DNA from 2 places in the Arthrobacter sp. zg-Y750 genome. Region 2 is predicted to be linked to the other one. Evidence: predicted binding sites of a transcription regulator. Region 2 holds the regulator's gene; the other holds the start of a gene.
The links. Region 2 encodes LexA, which represses DNA repair genes until DNA is damaged. Its sites were predicted from a motif close to TCGAACANNTGTTCGA; they were not measured.
Positions count from the first base shown of each region.

Region 1 (7,120 bases), on a different contig from region 2:
CAGCACCCTGTCCCAGCGGGCTGTAGGCTTCCACCGCAATGCCGCGCGCAACCGTGTCGGCGGCGAGCGCAGCCTGCCGGAACCCCGGATGCAGTTCAATCTGGTTGACGGCGGGCAGCACCTGGCTCTGGTCTGCCAGGGCGTCCAGATGCTCGGGCAGGAAGTTGGAGACGCCGATCGCCCGCATGTAGCCGTCACGGTAGAGCCCTTCCAGCTCCTTCCACGCCTGCACGAACATCCCCTGCGAGGGCACCGGCCAGTGGATCAGGTACAGATCCACGGTGTCCAGCTTCAGGGCCCGCCGGCTGTCCATGAACGCAGCCCGCGCCCTGCCCTGGTCCCCGTTGCGCAGCTTGGTGGTTACGAAGATCTCTGCACGCGGGATCCCGGAGGCCGCGATGGCCGCCCCCACCCCTGCCTCGTTGCCGTAGGCCGCCGCGGTGTCGATGTGGCGGTACCCGGCAGCCAGGGCGTCTTCCACAATTTCCTGCGTCTGTTCCGGCGGAACCTGGAATACGCCGAATCCCAGCTGCGGAATCCGCACTGAGTTGCTCAGGGTCAGCTCGGGAACGCTCGAACGCGGGCTCTCGGTCATGGTGGTACCTCTCCTTGATGCCGTCCCCGGGGCTGAAGTGCCCTACGCTGGGGTGCAGTTGCGGGCCGGGCACCTCCACCTAAGCCCGGCTCCCTCCCCCAGTCAAGGAAAATCCGGACAGGAAGTGAACCATCCCGTGGCACTGAATCTGCTGTTCATTGGCGGTACCGGCGTGATCAGTTCGGCCGCCGTCGCCCGCGCCGCGGCCCTCGGGCACCGGGTGAGCGTGCTGAACCGCGGCGTTTCCGCGGCGCGGCCGGTACCGGCCGGCGTCGAGGTGCTCCCGGCCGACGTCCGCGACATTTCCGCAGTCCGGCGGGCGCTGGGAAGCCGGGAGTTCGACGCCGTGGCGGACTTTCTGTCTTTCACCGCCGGGCATGTGCGCGATGCCGTGGAACTGTACCGCGGGCGGACCGGCCAGTACGTGTTCATCAGTTCCGCTTCGGCCTACCAGAAGCCGCCGGCCCGGCTCCCGGTGCTGGAATCCACGCCGCTGCGCAATCCGTTCTGGCAGTATTCCCGGGACAAGATCGCCGCCGAGGACGTGCTGGTCCAGGCCTACCGCAGCGAAGCTTTCCCGGCCACGATTGTGCGTCCGTCACATACCTATGACGCCACCAAAGTGCCGCTGCTGGGGCGCTGGACCGACATTCACCGGATGCGGGCCGGACTGCCGGTGCTGGTGCACGGAGACGGGACGGCCCTCTGGACCCTGACGCACAGCAGGGACTTTGCCCTGGCCTTCGTGGGACTGCTTGGGCGACCGGCCGCACTGGGGGAAAGCTACACGGTCACCTCGGACGAATTCCTCCCCTGGGACGCCATATACCGGATGCTCGGGGCGGCAGCGGGGGTTCCCGACCCGGTCCTGGTGCACGTGGCCTCCGAGACCATTGCCGCCCATGATCCGGTCCGCGGACCCGGGCTGCTGGGAGACAAGAGCCATTCGGCCGTCTTCGACAACAGCAAGATCAAGTCCCTGGTGCCCGGCTACCGGGCGGAGATTCCCTTCTCCGAGGGGGCCCGCGAAATTGTCCGCTGGTACGACGCCTGCCCCCGGGAACAGGAACCGGACCCCGGCTGGATGGAACTCAGCGACCGCTTGGCTGCCTGGGCGCTCGCGTAACAGCGGGGTTCGGCGCGTGTGGCGCCCCGTTTCCGCCGCAGCGGGCTGTTAGAGTGCGACCATCGTCACAGCACCGGACCCGGTGCCGTGACGGAAGATTCCAGTCATCCTTCGGACAGGTCTGGGGGGAACTTTTTGAAAGGGCAGCATGTCGGAAAATAAGCAGTATCCCGGTAACGATCAGGGAGCCGAGACGGGGGCACCGGCAGCGGACGGGCAGTACAGCTACCCGCAGAGTGCCCCGGAGCCGGCTCAGCAGCCCCAGGCATCCGGACAGCAGTCCACTCCCGCCCCGGCCGGAGAGCCCAGCGCCCAGCAGTACCCGCCGTACGCCCAGCCGGGCAACGGGCAGGACCAGTTCGGGCAGGCTCCGGGCTACCCGCAGGGTCAGTACCCCCAGGGACAGCAGTACCCCCAGGGGCAGTACGGGCAGGCACAGTACCCGCAGGGGCAGTACCCGCAGGCACAGCAGTATCCCCAGGCTCAGTACCCGCAGGGGCAGTACGGGCAGTACCCGCAGGGCCAGTACCCCCAGGGCTACGATCAGCGGAAGTCACGCCTGGTGGCCGGCCTGCTGGGTATTTTCCTGGGCAGCCTGGGCATTCACCGTTTCTACCTGGGCCACACCGGGCTTGGTGTAGCGCAGATCGCCGTAACCCTGGTCACCTTCGGATTCGGCAGCCTTTGGGGCTTCATCGAGGGCATCATGATCCTCTGCAATGCCGCGTCGTTCCGCACGGACGCCAAGGGCGTACCGCTTAAGGAGTAGGCGGGAGCTGCTGCTGGGGCACCTCGGGCTGCATATTGCGGCGGTACCGGTGTTCCAGCAGCAGGCGCGCTCCGTTGACCACGAGCGTTTCCACCGGAACCCCCTGTTCCTCGGCCAGTTCCTCCAGTTCCCGTCCCAGCTTTTTCGGGATCTGCAGCTCAATGATCATGGCTTAAATCGTATAGCGGCTCCGGCGCCTCTTCTGACGCGCGGCCCGTCGGATGCGTCACCTGCCCTTCGGCCGTAGGTATTGCGGCTTCCTGCGGTGCTAGGCTGGGATTCGAAAGTTTGTTCTAGTTGATCACCTCAGAGGGGCGCAGGCATGGCGGTGTTTTCAGCAGACCGTTCCCGCAGGACAGCCCCGCCGGCGGAGGCCGACGCTGCCGCTGCCTCCGGCTTTCCGAGCCCGGCCCGTGACTACTTCGACGGCCGCATTGACCTCAACCGGCACCTGATCCGCGACCCCACCTCCACCTATGTGGTGCGGGTCGAGGGCGACTCCATGGCCGGCACCGGCATCTGCAACGGCGACGAATTGATCGTGGACCGCTCGCTCACCCCGCGGGACGGCGCCGTCGTGGTGGCCGTGGTCAACGGAGAACTCGCCGTGCGGCGCCTGCTGCTGGACGGGGACAAAATCCTCCTGCGGGCCGAAACGCCGGGTTACCCCGATATTGAAGTGTCGGAGCCGTCGGAGCTTTCGGTGTGGGGCGTTGTGACCCGGTGCCTGCACCATGTCTGATCTACCAGCCGCGGCGGGCCGGTCAACTCCTGCCGGCTCCGGCACCCGGATTGCCCTGGTGGACGTCAACAGCTTCTATGTTTCCTGCGAGCGCGCCTTCGATCCGAAGCTGGCCGGAGTGCCCGTGGTGGTGCTGTCCAACAACGACGGCTGCGTAGTGGCCCGCTCGGATGAGGCGAAGGCACTGGGCATCAAGACCGGCACTCCCTGGTTCAAGCTGGCCGAGTCCGCCCCGCAGGTGGGCCTGATCCAGCGCTCCAGCAACTACGAGCTGTACGGGGACCTCAGCTCACGGGTGATGGAACTGCTGGGCCGCTATGCCCTGTGGCAGGAGGTCTACTCCATTGACGAGTCCTTCCTGGGCCTGGCCGGCACCCCGGCCGAACTCAACGCCCAGGGCGCGGCCATCCGCACCGCCGTCGCCCGGCACACCGGCCTGCCCGTTTGCGTAGGCATCGGCAGCACCAAGACCCTGGCGAAGTTCGCCAACCGGATCGCCAAGCAGAACCGGCACCTGCAGGGGGTCTGCAACCTGGACACCATGGACCCTGCGGTGGTGGACACCATCATGTCCCGGGTGCCGGTGACCGGGCTGTGGGGTGTGGGATCGCGGCTGGGGACCCGGCTGGCGGCGCTTGGCATCGAGTCCGTGGCGGATCTGCGGGCGGCGGACCCGGCGATGATCCGGCGGAAGTTCTCGGTCATCCTCCAGCGCACGGTGCTGGAGCTCAACGGCACCTCCTGCATTCCGCTCGACGACGAGCGCGCCGACCGCAAACAGCTGATCTATTCCCGCAGCTTCTCCACCCCCGTCACCACGCTTACCGAGATGCGGCAGGTTATGAGCATCTACGCCCAGCAGGCCGCAGCCCGGCTGGCGCGGGAAGGCCAGCAGGCCAGCGTGCTCACCGCGTATGCGGGCACGTCCCACTTCAGCGAGCGCGCGTCGTCGTTCCCCTCGGCCACCGTGCGGCTGCCGGCGCCGACGGCGGATCCGGTGATCCTGAGCCGGGCGGCGGTAGGTGCCCTGGAGGCCCAGGTCATTGAAGGCGTCTCCTACACCAAGGCCGGCGTGATGCTCAGCGGGCTCGAGGCCGCCGGGGCACAGCCGCTTTTCGATGAGTTTGTCTCCGACCAGGAACGCCGCAACCTGGGTGACCTGCTGGGCCGGGTTACGGACAAATACGGGGCTGCGAGCATCGGCCTGGGCCTGGCCGGAATGGCGACGGCGAAACCCGAGTGGACCATGTCCCGCAAGTACTCCTCCCCGCGGTACACCACCGAGTGGAGCGAACTGCCGGTGGTTCGGGCACTATGAGCGGATACCCGGAACTGCAGGCAGCAACAGGTAGTCTCCGCCGCTGACGCACGCTCCCCGCCGGTTTACGCTCTATCCTGCAATTGTCTGTCCCGCAATCACCTGTCTCGTAGTCACTTGTCTCATAGCCATCCCGGGGGTTCGCATGGATGTTTTCTGGCCCGGCGCCGTCATCGGCCCGGTTCTCGTTGTACTGTGCCTGGTCGGTATACGGAAGCGGGAGGCGCTCGCCGAGGCCATATATTTCAGCCAGGAAGCGCTTTACGGGACAAAGTGGGCCAACCGGTCCATGGGCGATCCCAAGACGCGGCCAGCCCTGCTGCTAGCGCCCCTCATCGGCGGCACCGTCATGGGGGCTGCGTTCTTTGTCCTCTCGCTCACCGGGGTCCTTGAGATAGACAGCACGGAGAACCCCCCTCCGCCGCCGGGCTTTGTGCTCATGGCACTCACCGGAGCCGGGTTCGGCTTAGCGGCGGCCGTATACCTGTTCACCCGCAAGGGCCGGAAGCCCTCCCGGAAGCTGCTCTGGGCACTGACCCTCACCGGAATGGCGTTTATGGCCGGTGCAGCCGCCTTCCTCCGCTGACTGTTCCACTGGCTCCGGTGAGCCCGGCGTCGTCCTTTCGTGGGACGCTGGTTATATGGACCTGGTCGTGTCGCCCGCGCTGACGATTCCCGCCGCGGAGCTTAACTGGCGGTTTTCCCGTTCCTCCGGGCCCGGGGGCCAGCACGTCAATACCTCGGACAGCCGCGTTGAGCTGTGGTGGAATGTTGCCGAGTCGGCGGTGCTGACGGAAGAGCAGCGCGGGATGCTGCTCCGGCGCCTGAAGAACCGGCTGGTTGCCGGCGTACTGACCGTGACGGCGTCGGAACAGCGCTCGCAGCTGCGCAACCGCGAGACGGCCCTGGCCAAACTCGCCGCCCTCGTCGCAGACGGTTTGGCACCCGCACCGCCCACGCGCCGCAAGACCAAGCCCACCCGGGGCTCGAATTACCGGCGCCTGGATGCCAAGAAACAGCGGTCAGCCACCAAGCAGCAGCGGCAGCGCCCGCCGCGGGACTAACGCAACGGCTGGTCCCAGGCCAGGTCCGCGCTGCCGTAGGGCGGCGGGACCCAGGGATACTCGAGCTGGACACCGCCGATCAGCAGCGGCGGCGGAACATAGGTCAACTCACCGTATGAGCTGGCTCCGCGGCGCAGGGCCGGTTCGGGCAGCGCCGATGCTTTGGTCCCGGGCGGCGGGCCGGGCAGGCGCCGCAGTTCCTGGGCGGTCCGGGCCAGCGACAGGTGCGCCGCACCGGCAATGCCGCGCGACCGTGCCGCGACCAGGGCGACGGCGGCGGCGGACATTCCCAGCCCGGTGGCGTAGTCCAGCGCCTGGACCGGCAGCGCGCCGGGCCGCCACGCGCCGTCGTTCCCCGTGCTGCCGTATAGGTGCGCAATGCCGGTGGCCGCCTGCACAATGCTGTCGAAGCCACGCCGCTCCGTCCACGGGCCCCGGTCGCCCCAGGCATCCAGGGAAACTAGGGCCAGGTGCGGATAGTCCGTCCGCAGCGAGACCGGGTCCAGGCCCAGCCGGGCCAAGGAGCCGCCGCGGTAGGCGGTGAGCACGACGTCGGCCTCCGCGAGCAGGGCGCGCAGCCGCGGCTGGACGTCCGGGTCGGCGAGGTCGGCCACCACGCTGCGCTTGGCGAACCCGGTGTCCACGTACTGGTCCGCCAGCTCCGGGAGCGCCGGAGGATCCACGCGCAGCACGTCGGCACCGAGGGCGCCCAGGATGCGGCTGCCGGAAGGGCCGGCGATGACCCGGGTCAGATCCAGCACCCGCAGGCCCGACAACAACCCGTCGCCGGCAGGCTTCGGGGCGGATCCGGGACGGGCATCTCGCAATTCCAACCGCAGCCATGGTTCAGCTGCCACGGCCTGGCCGGCCGCGGACGCACCCCATTGCTCCGGCGTCCGCACCGCCGTCGCCAGCCCGCCGCGGGCCGTCACGGCTTCCTCCACCTCCGCGGCTGTGCGGCTGCGTACGGCGTCGTCCACCTGTTCCGGCCGCTGCACGTCGAGGGCGGCACGCAGGGCGGCCTCGTGGTGGGGATAGTTGGCGTGCAGGCGGACCCAGCCGTCGGCGGTTCGGCGGAACCCGGACAGCGGCGCGAACCCCTGGATCGGCTTGTCGTTGATCCGCAGATGCGCAAACGAGGCAAACGCCGCCGCGACGCAGTCAGAAGTGAAACCGATGCCGGTACGTCGTCCGGTGGATTCCGCGTAGGAGGCCACTGCCGTGGCGAGCATCTGCACTGAGCCCAGTGCCAGCCCTTCAACATCCAGTGGCCCTGCCCACCACCAGCGCGGGCCGGTCCAGGGGGCGGTCCCCACGTTTTCGGCCAGCAACGGAGAAAGGCTTTGAACCAAGGGCGGGACGGGAATTTCCACAGAGGCGGCCATACCGGAATTATGCGCGTGGGAGCCGATTGCCGCCAGCAGTTGATATCCCGCGGGTATGGATCTCCATGGCTCGAATAATGCAGCCCCTTGTCATCCGGCCGGCATATCCCTATTCTCACTG
Region 1 is NZ_JAJJOC010000011.1:55,110-62,229, reverse strand. Features, by position in the region: gene LOC57_RS07255 (aldo/keto reductase) at 1-595, opposite strand, end outside; gene LOC57_RS07250 (NAD-dependent epimerase/dehydratase family protein) at 732-1,721, shown strand; gene LOC57_RS07245 (TM2 domain-containing protein) at 1,870-2,490, shown strand; gene LOC57_RS07240 (hypothetical protein) at 2,480-2,659, opposite strand; gene LOC57_RS07235 (LexA family protein) at 2,813-3,232, shown strand; gene LOC57_RS07230 (Y-family DNA polymerase) at 3,225-4,550, shown strand; gene LOC57_RS07225 (hypothetical protein) at 4,696-5,136, shown strand; gene arfB (alternative ribosome rescue aminoacyl-tRNA hydrolase ArfB) at 5,192-5,614, shown strand; gene LOC57_RS07215 (CoA transferase) at 5,611-6,999, opposite strand.
Region 1: a site for LexA is predicted at 2,771-2,786, ahead of LOC57_RS07235 (LexA family protein). Genes of this name have one in related genera too.

Region 2 (7,144 bases):
AATGATTTTGGACATGCCCTGGCTGCGGAAAGACACCGCGCCGCCAATGAGGAGACCGGCCAGGCCCATCAGAAGAATGCTCCACATAGCGCTCAGCCCAGCGTCTTCAGCCAGTTGTTCAGCAGTGCTGCGCCGGCGTCGCCGGACTTCTCCGGGTGGAACTGGGTAGCCGACAACGCACCGTTCTCCACCGCGGCAATAAACGGGCCGCCGTGGTCCGCCCAGGTGACCTGGGGCGGGCGCATGGCCGGCTGGGTGACGTCGAAGTCCCACTTCTGCACGCCGTAGCTGTGCACGAAGTAGAACCGCTCGTCCTCGATACCGTCGAAGAGGGCCGAACCCGCCGGGGGCTTTACGGTGTTCCAGCCCATGTGCGGCACGACGTCGGCCGCGAGCCGTTCAACCACGCCGGGCCACTCGCCCATCCCCTTGGTCCGGACCCCGTGCTCCACGCCCTCATCAAAGAGCACCTGCAGGCCTACGCAGATACCCAGCACCGGGCGGCCGCCGGCCACGCGGCGGCCGATCATGCGGAGGGCATCCACGTCCTTGAGGCCCTGCATCACGGCGGCGAACGCGCCGACGCCGGGGACCACGAGCCCGTCGGCGTTCAGGACGTCATCCGGCTTGGCGCTAAGCGTGACGTTGGCGCCGGCGTGCTCAAGGGCGCGCACGGCGGAGCGGATGTTGCCGGAACCGTAGTCCAGGACGGTGACGTTGCGGGGACTCACAGTGCTCCCTTCGTGGAGGGGATGCCCTCAACGCGCGGATCGGATTCAACCGCTGCGCGCAGGGCGCGGGCGAAGGCCTTGAACTGGGCCTCGACAATGTGGTGCGGATCCCGTCCGGACAGCACGCGCATGTGCAGGCAGATCTGCGCGTGGAGCGTGATCGCTTCGAAGACATGCCGCGTCAGGGATCCGGTGAAATGCCCGCCGATCAGGTGGTATTCCTGCCCCGCGGGCTCCCCGGAGTGCACCAGGTAGGGGCGGCCGGAGATATCGACGACCGCCTGCGCCAGTGCTTCGTCCAGCGGAACGGTGGCTTCGCCGAAACGGCGGATGCCGGCCTTGGTGCCGAGCGCGGTCTTCAGCGCCTCGCCGATGCTGATGGCGATGTCCTCTACCGTGTGGTGGACATCGATGTGGGTGTCCCCCGTGGCCCGGACGGTGAGGTCCATCAGTGAGTGCTTGGCCAGCGCGGTCAGCATGTGGTCGTAGAACGGCACCGAGGTGCTGATATCCGCGCGGCCCGTGCCGTCCAGATCAAGTTCGACGACGACGGACGATTCGCTGGTGGTCCGCTCAAGGCGGGCGGTGCGTCCGGTGGCGGTCTCCACAGTCATGAGGTTCCTTCGCGAAGGTTGGAGCCGAAGCAATAGGCAAAGCCCCGGCAGGTCATCAGTTTAGTCCCGAAGCGGGCAACACCCGGAACTGGAACCGGGAGCCGGGAGGTGGATGCACCGCCGGACGGGCGGCTCAGGCGGCGAGCAGTTCCTGCAGCCGGGTCAGGAACGCCGTGGTTTCCGCTTCAGTACCGGCGGTAACCCGCAGGTGCCCCTCAATGCCGATGTCACGGACCAGGACACCGGCTTCCAGCAGCCCTTCCCAGACGGCCCGCGGGTTCTCCATCCCGCCGAACAGGACAAAGTTGGCGTCCGACGGCGCCGGGGCCAGTCCCATAATGGTGAGTTCCCGGACGATCCTGTCGCGCTGGGCCTTGATGTCCTCAACGTTGGACAGGAGGGCATCGGCGTGCGTCAGGGCTGCGTTGGCCGTGGCCTGGGTAATGGCGGAGAGGTGGTACGGCAGCCGGACCAGGCGCAGGGCGTCGGCGATCTGCGGCGCCGCGGCCAGGTAGCCGATCCGGGCCCCGGCCAGGGCGAAAGCCTTGGACATGGTCCGGGAGACGATCAGCCGCTCGCGTCCGGGCAGCAGCTGCAGGGCGCTGGGGGTTTCCGTGTGGGAGAACTCCGCGTAGGCCTCGTCCACCACGACAACTGCGTTGGAGGCGGCGCCGGCATCGTAGGCCGCCTCGATGGCGTCCAGTCCCAGGGCGGTGCCGGTGGGGTTGTTCGGGGTGCAGAGAATGATGATGGTAGGCGCCTGTGCCCGGACCTGCTCCGCCACGGACTGCGGGTCCAGGGTGAAGTCGGCTTCCCTTGTGCCGGTGACATAGGCGGTTCCCGTGCCGCTGGCGAGCAGCGGGTACATGGAGTAGGTGGGCGGGAAGCTCATGGCCTTCCGGCCGGGGCCCCCGAAGGCCTGCATAATCTGCTGCAGGACTTCGTTGGAGCCGTTGCCGGCCCAGATGTTTTCAGCGGTGAGACCGTGGCCGAGATAGTTCGCCAGGTTTTCCCGCAGCTGGGTGAACTCGCGGTCCGGGTACCGGTTCAGTCCGGCAACTGCCGCCTGGACCTCGGTAACGATCGCTTCCCTTACATGCCGGGGCAGCCCGTGGGTGTTTTCATTGACGTTCAGCAGGATCGGCACATCCAGCTGCGGAGCTCCGTACGGGCTCAGGCCGCGGAGGTCTTCCCGCAGGGGAAGTCGGTTCAGGTTTTCCAGCTGTTCACTCACCCGTACAGCTTAAGGCGCTGCGGCACCCGGCGCGGAATCCGGTGTCCCGGTATGAAGTTCCGGGCTAGGAGGCGACGGGGATGTAGAGCTGCCGGCCGGCCGGGACCGTGGCGTTTTCCAGGTTGTTCAGTTCCACGATGTCCGCAACGACGTCCCGGGGATCCCGCTCCGGTGCGTATTCGGTGGCGAGGGACCACAGTGAGTCGCCGGTGGAAACGGATACCTGCAGGGTGCGTGTAGTTTCCGGTGAGTTCCCGGTGGCCATGGCAGGGGCGGTGAAGAAACCCGCAAAGACCAGAAGTGCAGCGGTGGAGAACATCAGGGGTGCGCCCACCAGGACGAGCCGTCCGCGGCGGGTGAGGCGCAGCGGTGCCTGGCTGCGCGCGGCAGCGGAGGCGCCGGCCGGGGCACTGGGACGCACCGAAGCGTTGGGAAGTACGTGTACTGACATGTCAATACCTTTCCGGTCCGATGAGCAGCTCCCGCGCCGTCCGGACAATCCCCGGCAGGACCGGGTATTGCGCGGGGCTTAGAAACTGCATTCGAACATCTGCTGGATCCTGCGAGGTGTCACAGGACCATACTCGAACATACGTTCTAAGTTGTACTCGAACATTTCTAGCACTTATCTACGAACATTGTCGAGACTCGCTCGAATATATGTTTGAAAAACTTGCCGCGCTCCCTTAGCGTTGAACCTGTCGGGAAAGCGGTGATACCAACTAATCACCCGGCACTGACAAAACTGAGAAAACCGGGAAACCGGGACGCCCGGGAAACCGGGAAAAGCGACAAAACGGTACGGCCAGCACCGCAGGCACGGCCGGCACATAAAGAAGAAGCCATCGGGTCCGCATCCGCGGGCCTACCGTGAAGGGAAGCCGACGTGGCCCGTGTTACCAATGGCAGCACCCCCGCCCCTGCCGCGCCCGCTCCGGCAGTGCGCACCAAGGGCCTCACCGCCCGGCAGACTAAGATCCTCGAGACCATCCAGCGCTCGGTCAGTACCAACGGCTACCCGCCCTCTATGCGGGAAATCGGAGACATCGTCGGTCTGGCCAGCCTCTCGAGCGTTACCCACCAGCTGAGCCAGCTGGAAAAGCTGGGGTACATCCGCCGGGATCCTAAACGGCCCCGGGCCATGGAAATCCTGGTCCCCCTGCTGCTTCGCGACGCGCCTTCAACCCGCCGCAGCGCATCCGGTTCGCCGGACGGTTCAGCGGCGGAAACCGGCTCAGGGTCCACGGCGGGGGCAGCATCCGGCGCCGGCAGCTCACATGTCTCCGACCTCACCACCGCGATCGACACGGCCATGGTTCCGCTCGTGGGACGCATTGCGGCCGGCGGGCCCATCCTGGCGGATCAGCAGGTGGAGGAAGTCATTCCCCTGCCGCGCCAGCTTGTTGGCCACGGCGACCTGTTTATGCTCCGCGTGTCCGGCGACTCGATGGTGGACGCTGCCATTTGCGACGGAGACTGGGTGGTGGTGCGGCGCCAGCCCACGGCAGAGAACGGCGATATTGTTGCCGCACTGCTGGAGGACGAAGCGACGGTCAAGACCTTCCGCCAGCGCAACGGCCACACCTGGCTGCTGCCGCAGAACACCCGCTATGAGCCCATCCTCGGCGACGAAGCCACCATCATGGGCAAGGTCGTATCGGTCATGCGTTCTCTCTAGGGCCGCACGCACCAAAAACAGCGCCCATAAGTACAGCGCCGCCGGCTCCCTGCCGACGGCGCTGCTGCGTTCCTGCCTCGCGCTTCCCCCTGGACGGGGCCCGGCCTAGGTCCGGGTGCCTGCGGGCTGAGCTGAAAGGCGTTCAAGGGCCTGCAGCACCACGCCGCGGTCCGTGGTGGACCAGAACGGGGGCAGGGCAGCCCTCAGGAAGCTGCCGTAACGGGCGGTGGCGAGCCGGGAGTCCAGGACGGCCACCACCCCCTTATCACCGGAGGCCCGGATCAGCCGGCCAGCGCCCTGCGCCAGCCGGACGGCGGCGTGGGTTGCCGAAACACTCATAAAGCCGTTGCCGCCGGCCTTGGCCACCGCACGGGTGCGGGCCGTCATCAGCGGATCATCGGGACGCGGGAACGGAATCCGGTCCATGATGACCAGCCGGCACGAGGCACCAGGGACATCCACGCCCTGCCACAGGGACATGGTTCCGAAGAGGCAGGTCGCGTCGTCATCGGCGAACTGCTGTACCAATGCGGACATGGTGGACTCGCCCTGGCACAGGATCGGGAAGTCCACCCGTGTGCGCAGGGCATCAGCCGCTTCCTCGGCTGCACGCCGGGAAGAGAACAGACCCAGTGCGCCGCCGCCGGAGGCCTTGATCAGCGCCTCAATCTCGTCCAGTTGCTCCGGGGATGTCCCCCGCCCCGGTTTAGGCAGGTCCTTGGCTACGTAGAGGACACCCTGCCGGGGGTAGTCAAAGGGACTGCCGACGTCGGTGCCGTTCCATTTCGGGGCACCGCTGCCCAGGAGTCCCAGGGCGCCGGCCACCGGACCGAATTCTGCTCCGATGGCGAGGGTGGCGGAGGTCAGGACCACGGTGTGACCGTCGAAGAGCCCTTCGCGCAGCCGGCCGGCCACCGACAGTGGGGCCACGTTGATGGTGGGCGGTGAGTCTTCTTCGGGCGCCGTGTATCCGGCGCCGGGAGAGAACGTGCTGGGGCGCGATGCCCAGACCACTTCACCGGAGTTGCCGGCATCAAGAATGCGGTCGCACATTTCCTGCACGGCCATGAGCCGGGAACGGGCCATCTGGCGCCCGCCGTCCACGTTCTCGCCGTCGGGCTTGGAGTCTGACAGCGCTGTGCGGGCCGAGTCGCGTACGTGCCCCAGGACCATCTCCTGGTCCTCGGACAGTCCCGCGGCCAGCAGACCGGACGGGACCGGTGCGAAGACCTGGTCGAACGCGCGGCCGGCAGCGGCCAGCGGCTCCAGGGCGGCGGAAGTGTGTTTGCGGGCTGCGGACACGGCTGCGGAGATAACGGTCCCGGACAGCTGTCCGGTGACGGCGCCGGTGACGCGGTCCTGCAGCTCGTGGGCCTCGTCAATGACCACCACGTCGTAATCGGGCAGCACGGCCAGACCCTCAAAGGCGGCGATGGCCAGCATGGCGTGGTTGGTGATGACAAGGTCCGCCACGGCCGCTTTGGCCCGGGCCTGCTCGCTGAAGCACAGTTCCGCCACGGGACACTTCTGCGCCCCGAGGCACTCCATGGAGGTCACGGAGACTTGGCGCCAGGCCCGGTCGCTGACACCTGGCAGCAGTTCGTCGCGGTCCCCGGTTTCTGTTTCCTGTGCCCACTCCTGCAGGCGGACGACGTCGCGCCCCAGTGCCGAGGTGGGTCCCCCGGCGGGCGCTGGGTGGGACACCGCCTGCTCGTGCATAAACAGCGTTCCCGCCTCGTCTTCCTCGGGGAACCCGCCGCCGGTCTTGTGGACGCAGACGTAGTTGCTGCGGCCCTTGAGCAGGGCGACATCCACTTCCCGGGGCAGCTTGGGCGCCAGGGTCTTCAGCAGGCGCGGCAAGTCCCGGCCCACAATCTGGGACTGCAGGGCCAGGGTGGCCGTGGAGACCAGGGCAGGCTTGTCGCTGTCGAGGGCATGGGCAATCAGCGGAACCAGGTACGCCAATGACTTGCCGGTGCCGGTGCCGGCCTGGACCAGCAGGTGCTCGCCGGACTCGATCGCCTCGGCCACCTGCCGGGCCATCTCGTGCTGGCCCGGCCGGTTCTGTCCGCCCATGGACGTGACCGCCGTGTCCAGCAGCTCCAGTACCTGCTCCGGCACCTGCTGCGTCTTCCTACCCATGGGTTACGAACGGCTCCAGCTCTGCAGCGAGCCCTTCACGGACCTTCACGTGCAGCCGGGTACCGGTCTCCACATGGTCCGTGGACAGGATCTCTGCGTCCTGCTGGTGGAGCCGGGACACAATCTCGCCGCGCTCATACGGCACCAGCAGTTCCAGCTCCACTCCCGGGCGCGGAATGCCTTCGGAGATCGCCTGGAGCAGCTCCGGGATGCCTTCGCCCGTGCGGGCCGAAACCACCACATACCGGCTTTCGCGCTGGCGCAGCCGTTCCAGGACAAACGGATCCGCGGCGTCGGCCTTGTTCAGCACAATGATCTCAGGCACCTTGCGGGCGTCCACCTCGGCAAGGACGGTGCGGACGGCCGCAATCTGGCCTTCCGGGTCCGGGTGCGAGGCATCAACTACGTGCAGGATCAGGTCTGCGTCCGCTACTTCTTCCAGTGTGGAGCGGAAGGCCTCCACTAGCTGCGTGGGCAGGGAACGGACAAAGCCGACGGTGTCCGCCAGCGTGTAACCGATCCCGTCTTCCGTCTGTGCCTTGCGGATGGTGGGATCCAAGGTGGCGAACAGGGCGTTCTCCACCAGCACGCCGGCGTCGGTGAGCCGGTTCAGCAGGGAGGATTTGCCGGCATTTGTATAGCCGGCAATGGCTACCGAGGGCACGGCGTTGCGCTGCCGGTTGGCACGCTTGGTCTCACGCGCCGGCTTCATGCCCGCAATTTCGCGGCGCAGCTTGGCCATGCG
Region 2 is NZ_JAJJOC010000022.1:34,137-41,280, forward strand. Features, by position in the region: gene LOC57_RS14195 (hypothetical protein) at 1-87, opposite strand, end outside; gene hisH (imidazole glycerol phosphate synthase subunit HisH) at 93-731, opposite strand; gene hisB (imidazoleglycerol-phosphate dehydratase HisB) at 728-1,345, opposite strand; gene LOC57_RS14210 (histidinol-phosphate transaminase) at 1,479-2,579, opposite strand; gene LOC57_RS14215 (LysM peptidoglycan-binding domain-containing protein) at 2,644-3,030, opposite strand; gene lexA (transcriptional repressor LexA) at 3,466-4,257, shown strand; gene LOC57_RS14225 (ATP-dependent DNA helicase) at 4,363-6,399, opposite strand; gene hflX (GTPase HflX) at 6,392-7,144, opposite strand, start outside.